DNA from 2 places in the Streptomyces sp. NPDC002623 genome. Region 2 is predicted to be linked to the other one. Evidence: riboswitches for the same ligand, from Rfam matches in the RefSeq annotation. Region 2 holds a riboswitch; the other holds the start of a gene.
What was found. A riboswitch is a leader RNA that binds a small molecule or an ion and turns the genes downstream of it on or off. The one in region 2 is predicted to bind S-adenosylmethionine.
Positions count from the first base shown of each region.

Region 1 (4,181 bases), on a different contig from region 2:
CAGCTGGTAGAAGTTGGCCAGACGGGTGGAGAACGAGCTGCGCAGGATGTCCGGGTCGGCGCGGGTCACATTGCCCCACACCACATCGAAGTCACCGGACTGCAGCGTCGGCGCGAACTGGGTGACCGGCAGCTGCTTGAGCACCACACCGATGCCGACGGCCTTGAGCTGCTGCTGGATCAGCTCCAGCGAGGGCTGATTCGTGGCCGCGTTGGGGAACCACGAGACGGTCAGGCTGAGCTTCTTGCCGTCCTTCACCCGGATGCCGTCGCCGCCGGTCTTCCAACCCGCCGAGTCCAGCAGGGACTTGGCCTTCGCCGCGTCCAGGGTCAGCTCCGCGCCGAGGTCGGAGTAGTCGGGGGTGGTGTGCGCCAGGATGCTGGTCGCGGGCTCGGTACCGGTCGGGAACACGGTGTCCACGACCTGCTGCCGGTCGACGGCGTACGAGATCGCCTGCCGTACCCTGACGTCCTTCAGCGCCGGCCGGGAGTTGTTCAGCCCCAGGTTGAACACCACCCCGGGATTGGCCCGTTGCTGAAGGTCCACCTGGCCGCCGCTCTTCAGCGCCGACTCGTTGGACCTGCCGACGCCGCTGATCGCGTCCACCTGCCCGGACTGGAGGCTCCCGGTGCGCACACCCGCCTCCGGCACCACCTTGAACACCAGCTTGTCCAGGTACGCCTCGCCCTTCTTGGTCCACAGCGCGGAACCCCACGCGTACCCGGCGCGCCTGGCCAGGGCGATCGACTGGTTCTGCACGTAGTCCTTCAACACGAACGACCCGGAACCGACCACGCCCTGACTGCACTTGTCCTGCGGGCTCTTCCGCACGCTCGCCGACGACTCGATGCCCAGCGAATGCGTCGCCGTCGCCTGGAGGAACTGCGCGTTGGGCTGCTTGAACGTGACCCGGACCGTGAGCGGATCGACCACGGTCGTGCTGTCCACGCCGCTCAGATACCCCTGTGCCAGCGTGCCCAGGGCGCCGAGCTTCGGCACCGCGTCGAAGTTGTCCTTGACCACCTGGGCGGTCAGCGCCGACCCGTCGCTGAAGGTGACGCCCGATCTCAGATGGAAGGTGAAGGTCGTGGCGTCCGCGCTGATGTCCCAGCTCTTCGCGAGCCAGGGCACGATCTTGCCGGTCTTGGGGTCCTGGTCGGTCAGGGAGTCCACGATCTGGCGCAGCGAGTAGATCGTGTCGTTGCTGCCCACCTGCTGGGGGTCGACGCAGCCGGCGTCCGACCCGACGGCGAAGGTCAGCGTGCCGCCGGAGCGGGCCTGGCCGCCGCCGCTGCTCGAACTGCCGTCGCCGCCCGCCGAGCAGGCGCTCAGCAGCACGCCGCTCGTCACGAGCACCGCGAGGGCCGCCCACCGGGTGGGCCGGGAATCCGTACGCGCTATCACGGAATGGTTCTCCTACTCCGAAGCCGTCGCGCACGTGCCCGTTCAGAACGTCCGGGCAGGGCGACGCAGGGGAAGTCGACTGCGAGGGGAAAGAGGAAGGAAAGGGGAGGAAGGGAGGGAGGCGTGGGATCGCCGGAGCCGCCGACGGCGGACGTCGGCCGCGGAGGTGACGTCCGGTCAGCCGCTGCACACGGGCGTGCGGAGACGAGCCGTCGGGAGGCGCTGGGGAGGGGCTACAGGGAGGTGCTACACAGACAGCCGGCGAAGCGCTGGAGATCGATGTGGCGCCGGCGCGAGAGTCCGGAGAACGCCGCCGCGGCGGCGAGAGAGGCACTCAGACTGCAGTCGATCCGCACGGTGGTCCTCCCCTCTCAGGCCCCGGTGCCGGGGCCGCGCGCTTGCAGGGTCGTCGACCCCGCCGGGCTTTCACCTGGAGCACCCCACCGCGGAGGAGGGTTGCCGGTCAGCAAGCCAGGGCTTGACGCTGACACTCAATGCCACTCGCGATCGTACGGATCACTTCCTTGACCCGTCAATATCGCAATATCGTCGTCCAAATGCCGGACGTCGGCATCGGACGGCATGGACAGGCCGCTGACCTGCGGCGACGCCGGACACCGGGCGGCCACCCGGCGTGGACGCGGCCTGTGATCCATCGTGAACGGGAGTGCCGGTGCGGCGTCCCGATGAGTTTGCCGACGCCCACAGGTCTACCTACCGACCGGGACGACCAACTCATCAGGAGTAGCCATGGGCCTCATCGACATCGAGCTGTTCGCGACCCTCGACCTCGTCGGGCAGTCGCCCGGCGGCCCCGACGAGGACCCCGCGGGGTTCCCGTTCGGCGGCTGGCAGGCGCCCCTGCTGGACGAGGTCGCCGGGGCGCAGATCGGCGCCGCTTACGAAGGCACGGACGCCCTCCTGCTCGGCCGGCGGACGTACGACATCTTCGCCGCCTACTGGCCGCACCAGAAGGGCGGCGAGGACAACGAGATCGCCACGCTCTTCAACAGCGTCCCGAAGTACGTGGCCTCCCGCGGCAGGCCCGACCTCTCATGGGCCGGGTCCACGCAACTCGGCCCGGACCTGGCCGGCGCGGTGCGCGAGATCCGTGACCGGCACAAGCACATCAAGGTCGTCGGGAGCCTGAACCTGGTACAGACCCTCCTGCGCGAGAAGCTCTTCGACCGTCTCGACCTCTGGGTGCACCCGATCGTGCTCGGCGTCGGGAAGAAGGTGTTCGACGGTGGCGCGGTGCCCACGAACATCACGCTCCTCGAACCGCCGGCGGCAAGTCCGAAGGGCACCGTGTACCTGCGCTACGGGCTCTCCGAAGGCACGCCCCGCACAGGGGACATGAGCGCACCCGATCGCGGACTCGGGCAGGACGACTGAAGCCGCCCCGCGCCGGGCGGGTCCGGGGCCCGCACACCGCATGCGTCGTTCACAACTCCGTCCCATAACCTCGTCCATGGAGACGTCGGATGCCACGTGCATCCACTCCTGGGAGGCGATGGTGCTCGGAAAGGACATGCGGCTGCTCGTGGGCGCCGCGATCGTGGCCTGCGTGGTGCTCGTCGGCTCCAGGGCGCCGAGCGGCGCGCCCCGAGCCGGGGCGCCGCCCGTCGACGCCGTCCGGGACGTCGTGCCGAACCGGGTCATGACGTGGAACATCTGCAACCCCTGCGAGGAGAGCAACGCCGACCGGGCGGCGGACATCGCCACGTACGCGCCCCAGGTGATCGGCCTGCAAGAAGCGTGCGTGCGTGACGTCGAGCGGATCCGGGACTACCTGAAGGACCGCTACGGGCTGGTCTACCACGTCGAGTACGGGACGGTTCTGCAGAACTGGGGCCGCTGTGGGGGAGCGCCGTGGAGTCCGGGGGGCTACGGCCAGGCGCTCCTCTCGGCGGCGCCGATGACGGACCCGGTCACGGTCGAATACCCCGACGGCGGATCCGAGGACCGTGGGTACATGGCAGTCACCACCCGTGTGGACGGCCGCTCCGTCCGGGTCTTCAACACGCACCTCGCCGAACGGCGTCAGGAGTCGGTCCGAGCGGGCCAGGTCGGCGTACTCGCCGCGGCCGTCGCCCGGCACGACCGCGCGATCGTTCTCGGCGACTTCAACGCCGTGCCGGACGCTTCCGAGCTCACCGGGATGTGGGAGCTGGCCGCGGACACGGACCCGAAGTGTCATCCCCCGACCACCGGAACCTGCGAGCCGACCACCGACTGGCAGAGCAAGTTCGACTACGTCTTCCTGCGAGGCGTCGTCGCGCTCGAGCACGGTGTGCACCCGACCGAGCACTCGGACCACAACCTGCTGCACACCGACCTGGACCTCGCCCAGAGCGTGGGCAAGGGCGTCGAACCGCGAGCGGCGGAGTAATGACCGGTCGGTAACCTGCTGGGCATGACTACTGCTGCCCTCGAGCCGCGCGCCGGTCGACGTTGTAACCACCCCCTCAACTCCCTGCACGCGACGCACTACTTCGCGCCCGAACTGGGACGGGAGCTGGGTGCTCTCGGGATCACCCATCCCCAGGCCGTGAACTTCGCCGCGCGGGCGGCCGCGCTGGGGGCGGTCGGGGCCGGCGCGGTGACGGCGACTTTCTACAACTACCAGCACGACCTCGTGGCCCGGCACGTGCCCGCGGTGTGGTCGATCGCCACCCCCGCGGACGTGCTCGCGGCACGCGCGCGTGCCGTCGACGCGACGCTGCGGCGGCTGCTGGGCGAGGAGGTCCTGGCGTCCGCGGAGATGGCGGAGGCCG
Region 1 is NZ_JBSFWB010000030.1:52,889-57,069, reverse strand. It holds gene ACWD4O_RS37555 (ABC transporter substrate-binding protein) at 1-1,404, opposite strand, end outside; gene ACWD4O_RS37550 (putative leader peptide) at 1,638-1,760, opposite strand; SAM riboswitch class IV at 1,794-1,903, opposite strand; gene ACWD4O_RS37545 (dihydrofolate reductase family protein) at 2,155-2,799, shown strand; gene ACWD4O_RS37540 (endonuclease/exonuclease/phosphatase family protein) at 2,876-3,796, shown strand; gene ACWD4O_RS37535 (SCO6745 family protein) at 3,821-4,181, shown strand, end outside.
Region 1: another riboswitch for S-adenosylmethionine. It lies ahead of ACWD4O_RS37550 (putative leader peptide); the one in region 2 lies ahead of ACWD4O_RS34160 (amino acid ABC transporter permease).

Region 2 (4,181 bases):
CCGACTGACCTACGGAGGCGAGCCGTTGACCGTCAAGGCCCCCAAGGCGCTGCCCGCCTCCGACTGAGGCCCCGAGTCCCCGGGTGCTGTCCCGGGTACTCACCAGGTGGACGCCCTCTTGACGGGCGGTCGGGGCGGATCGACACTCGAACCGGGAATCCTAGTGAACAGGTAGGGAAGGTAGAGCCAATGGGGCGACGGAAGCCGATCAGCGGCCGAGCGAGCCGCACGGCGTGGTCCTCGCCCCTTCTCACCTCCCGCCGTCACATCGACCTGCAGCGCGTCTGCAGCGCGATCAGCTCCCAGGGCTGAGCCGGGCCCGTCCCCGCGCCGAACCGCACCGGCGGTGTCCCCCGGACACGGCCGCACCCGGCGCGCACGGACGAGGTCCACACCTCCCTGTTCGACGTCGTATCCGCCGCCGCGCGCACCGTCGCTGCGCGCCCCGCCCCGGGGAGAGTCATGTCCGTCACACCACTGGCCGCCGCCCACCCGTCCGCCCGGCCCGCACCCGTCTTCCGGGGCCGGATCGGCCGCGACGCGCGCAGCGGCCACTACGCCGTGCCGCGCCGCTACCGCCTCCACCTGGCCGCGGCCGACCCCGACTGTCTGCGCATCGCCGTCACCCACAGCCTCCTCGGCCTGGAGAAGGCCTGTCCGGTCACCTTCCTGCCCGCCGTCCCGGACAGCCCCGACGGCGGCCACAGCGCGCTGCGCCCGCTGTACGACGCCAGCGCGCACCGGTACCGCGGACCGGCCCTCGCGCCGGTGCTCAGCGACGACTGGTCCGGGCGCATCGTCAGCAGCCACGGCCCCGACATCGCCCGCGACCTCGCCCGCAGGTTCGGCGGCGGTCGGGCCACGCTGTACCCGTGCGGCGCCGAGTCGCAGATCGAGGCCGTCGAGCGGATGTGCGCACAGGGCATCGAGGCGGCCGCCCAGCGCGCCGGAGCGGTCGACGCCGGGGAGGCCGAGCGCGCCGCCGCCCTCGAGACGCTGCTCGACACGCTCGGCGTGCTGGAGCGCGGCCTCGGTGTGCACACCCATCTGATCAGCGATCAGATCACCGCAGCCGACGTTGAGTTGTGGGTCGCCCTGGTCCAACTCGACACCGTGCACCGCTACCACCTGGACGCGGCCGCCGTGCACCGCATCGCCGACCACCCCGCCCTGTGGGCCTACGCCCGCCGGCTGGCCGCCCACCCGGCCTTCAGCGCCCACCTCGACCTGGACGCCATCGCCCGCCGTCACCACGCCCGTTGCCAGGGCCTGGAGGCCGCCGGCGCCGCTGTCCAGATCCTGGACTGGGAGACCCATGCAGCGGACGGTTCGGCGGTCCGACCGCAGGTCAACCGGCCCTGACCCGGTCCATCCACTGGACCGCCGTTGACATTCGTTCGGGCAACTGTCTTACTTACGGCCCAGAACGGTCATGAGCGTCAGCGACAAGCCCTGGCTAGCTGACCGGCAACCCTCGCTCCGCGGTGGGGTGCCCCAGGTGACGACCGGACCGACGTTTCGGTAATGACGTATCGGTAAGCGCGAGGGCCCCTCAGGGGCCGGAACAGTGACGGTGACGGACATGTACGCAGCTCTTCGGACGGCGCCCCGCCGCCCCCGGGGCTGCGTACGGCCGTACCTCGACATCCTCGTCGCCAACCGCGCCGTCGACCTCCTGCGTGTGAACAGCGCACTGTGTACCGCACCGGGCCGTGCCCGCTGTCGGGGCTGAACGAACCCCTCGCACCGCAGCCCCGCCGCCGCGTTCCTGACGAACACCGCCCGAGCGGTGTGCCGTTGTCCGCCCCACCCCGGTCTCCTGTACGCATCCGTGCGCCATGCCCTGTTCGCGCCCCCGGAGCGGCCCCCGCCGCCCCGCCGAAGCGCGTCCGGCCACGCACGGCTGCCGTGACCCGGGGTGTCCGACTTCCGCCGGAGCCCCTCATGAGTGAACCCCCAGGTGCCGTGACCCTCGCCGAGGCCGCACCCGCCGTCGACGTCCCGCCGGCGAAGCTCACCGCCCAGCGCGTCCAGCCGCTGCGCAAGCCCGGACGCTGGATCGCCACCGCCGTGGTCCTGGTCCTGGTGGCGCAGTTCACGCACGGACTGATCTCCAACCCCTTCTACCAGTGGGACCGCTTCGGCTACTGGTTCCTGCGGCCGGTCATCCTCGACGGACTGCTGATCACCCTGGAAGTGGCCGCCTACAGCGCGGTGCTGGGCCTCCTCGGCGGCATCCTGCTCGCCCTCGCCCGGCTCTCCAGGAGCCCGGTGCTGCGCGCGGTCAGCTGGACGTACGTATGGGCGCTGCGCTCCATCCCGCTGATCGTGGTGCTGCTCTTCCTCTACAACTTCAGCGCCCTGTACCAGACCCTGAGCGTGGGGGTTCCCTTCGGCCCGGCGTTCTTCCGCTTCGACGAGTCCCGGCTGGCCACCGACATGGTGATCGCCGTCGTCGGCCTCAGCCTCAACGAGGCGGCCTACGCCGCCGAAGTGGTCCGCGGCGGCATCCTCTCCGTCGACCAGGGCCAGCACGAGGCGGCCGCCGCGCTCGGCCTGCCCAAGCGCTACCAGTTCTGGAAGATCGTCTTCCCGCAGGCCCTGCGGTCGATCACGCCGAACTACGTCAACCAGCTGATCGGCCTGGTCAAGTCCACCTCGCTGGTCTTCTATGTGTCGCTGCTCGACCTGTTCGGCACCGCGCAGACCATGGGGGCCACGTACCCCGGCGACATCGTGCCGCTGCTGCTGGTCGTCACCGTCTGGTACCTGATCCTGACCAGCCTCGTCTCCGTCGTCCAGTTCTACGTCGAGCGGTACTACGCCCGGGGCGCCACGCGTTCCCTGCCGCCGACGCCGTTGCAGAAACTGCGGACCGGTCTCACCGACCTGCGGGCCCGCATCCGCCGGGAGGCCGCCGTATGACCACCGAGACCGTGCAGAGCGCCGCCATCGCCGCGGTCGTGCCCGCCGCCGTCGAGGTGCACGACGTGCACAAGTGGTACGGCGCCCACCGCGTCCTGGACGGGGTGAGTCTGACCGTGCGGCCCGGCGAGGTCACCGTGATCCTCGGCCCGTCCGGCTCCGGCAAGTCCACCCTGCTGCGGGTCATCAACCACCTGGAGAAGCCCGAGATCGGCTACGTCAGCGTCAACGGCGAGCTGATCGGCGTCCGCCGGCACGGCGACCGGCTGCGCGAGCTGAGCGAACGGGCCATCCTGACCCAGCGGGGCCGGATCGGCTTCGTCTTCCAGAACTTCAACCTCTTCCCGCACCTGACCGTGCTGGACAACGTCGCCGCCGCCCCCGTTGCCACCGGGCGACTCGCCAAGCCCGCCGCCCTGGAACTGGCCCGCGAACTCCTGGACCGGGTGGGCCTCGCCGACAAGGCCGGCGCCTACCCCCGGCAGCTGTCCGGCGGCCAGCAACAGCGCGTCGCCATCGCCCGCGCCCTCGCGCTGCGCCCCGGCGTCATCCTCTTCGACGAACCCACCTCCGCGCTCGACCCCGAGCTCGTCGGCGAGGTCCTCGCCGTCATCAAGGACCTGGCGACCAGCGGCACCACGCTCGTCATCGTCACCCACGAGGTCGGATTCGCCCGCGAGGTCGCCGACCGGGTCGTCTTCATCGACGAAGGAAAGATCGTCGAACAGGGCCCGCCCGGCGAGGTCCTCGACCGACCGCAGCACGAGCGGACGCGGGACTTCCTCAGCAAGGTGCTCTGACACCGACGCGCCCCACGACTTCCCCCCACGCCACGCCCTCACGCCACACCCTCACCACCCTCTGAGTCACAAAGGACGGCCATGTCTGCCCACTTCACCCGACGCAGCCTGATTCGCGGCATCACCGCGGCGACCGCGGTCGCCACCCTCGCCACCGGGCTCGCCGCCTGCGGTGGTGACAGCGAGGCCGCCACCACGACCGACAGCTCCGCCGGCAGTGTGACCGTCGGCCGGGTGTCCAACGGCGCCGCCAAGGAGACCGCCCTGAAGGTCTCCGAGGTCAAGTCCATCAGCGCCGAACTGCCCGACGCCATCAAGAAGAGCGGCAAGCTGAACATCGGCATCGGCGCCCTGCCCTCCGGCTTCGCCCCGCTGGCGTACGTCGGCGACGACCAGAAGACCCTCACCGGGGCCGAGCCCGACCTCGGCCGTCTGGTGGCCGCGGTCCTCGGCCTC
Region 2 is NZ_JBSFWB010000024.1:4,401-8,581, reverse strand. It holds gene ACWD4O_RS34170 (hypothetical protein) at 1-67, shown strand, start outside; gene ACWD4O_RS34165 (glutathione S-transferase C-terminal domain-containing protein) at 463-1,362, shown strand; SAM riboswitch class IV at 1,429-1,548, shown strand; gene ACWD4O_RS34160 (amino acid ABC transporter permease) at 1,945-2,925, shown strand; gene ACWD4O_RS34155 (amino acid ABC transporter ATP-binding protein) at 2,922-3,725, shown strand; gene ACWD4O_RS34150 (ABC transporter substrate-binding protein) at 3,807-4,181, shown strand, end outside.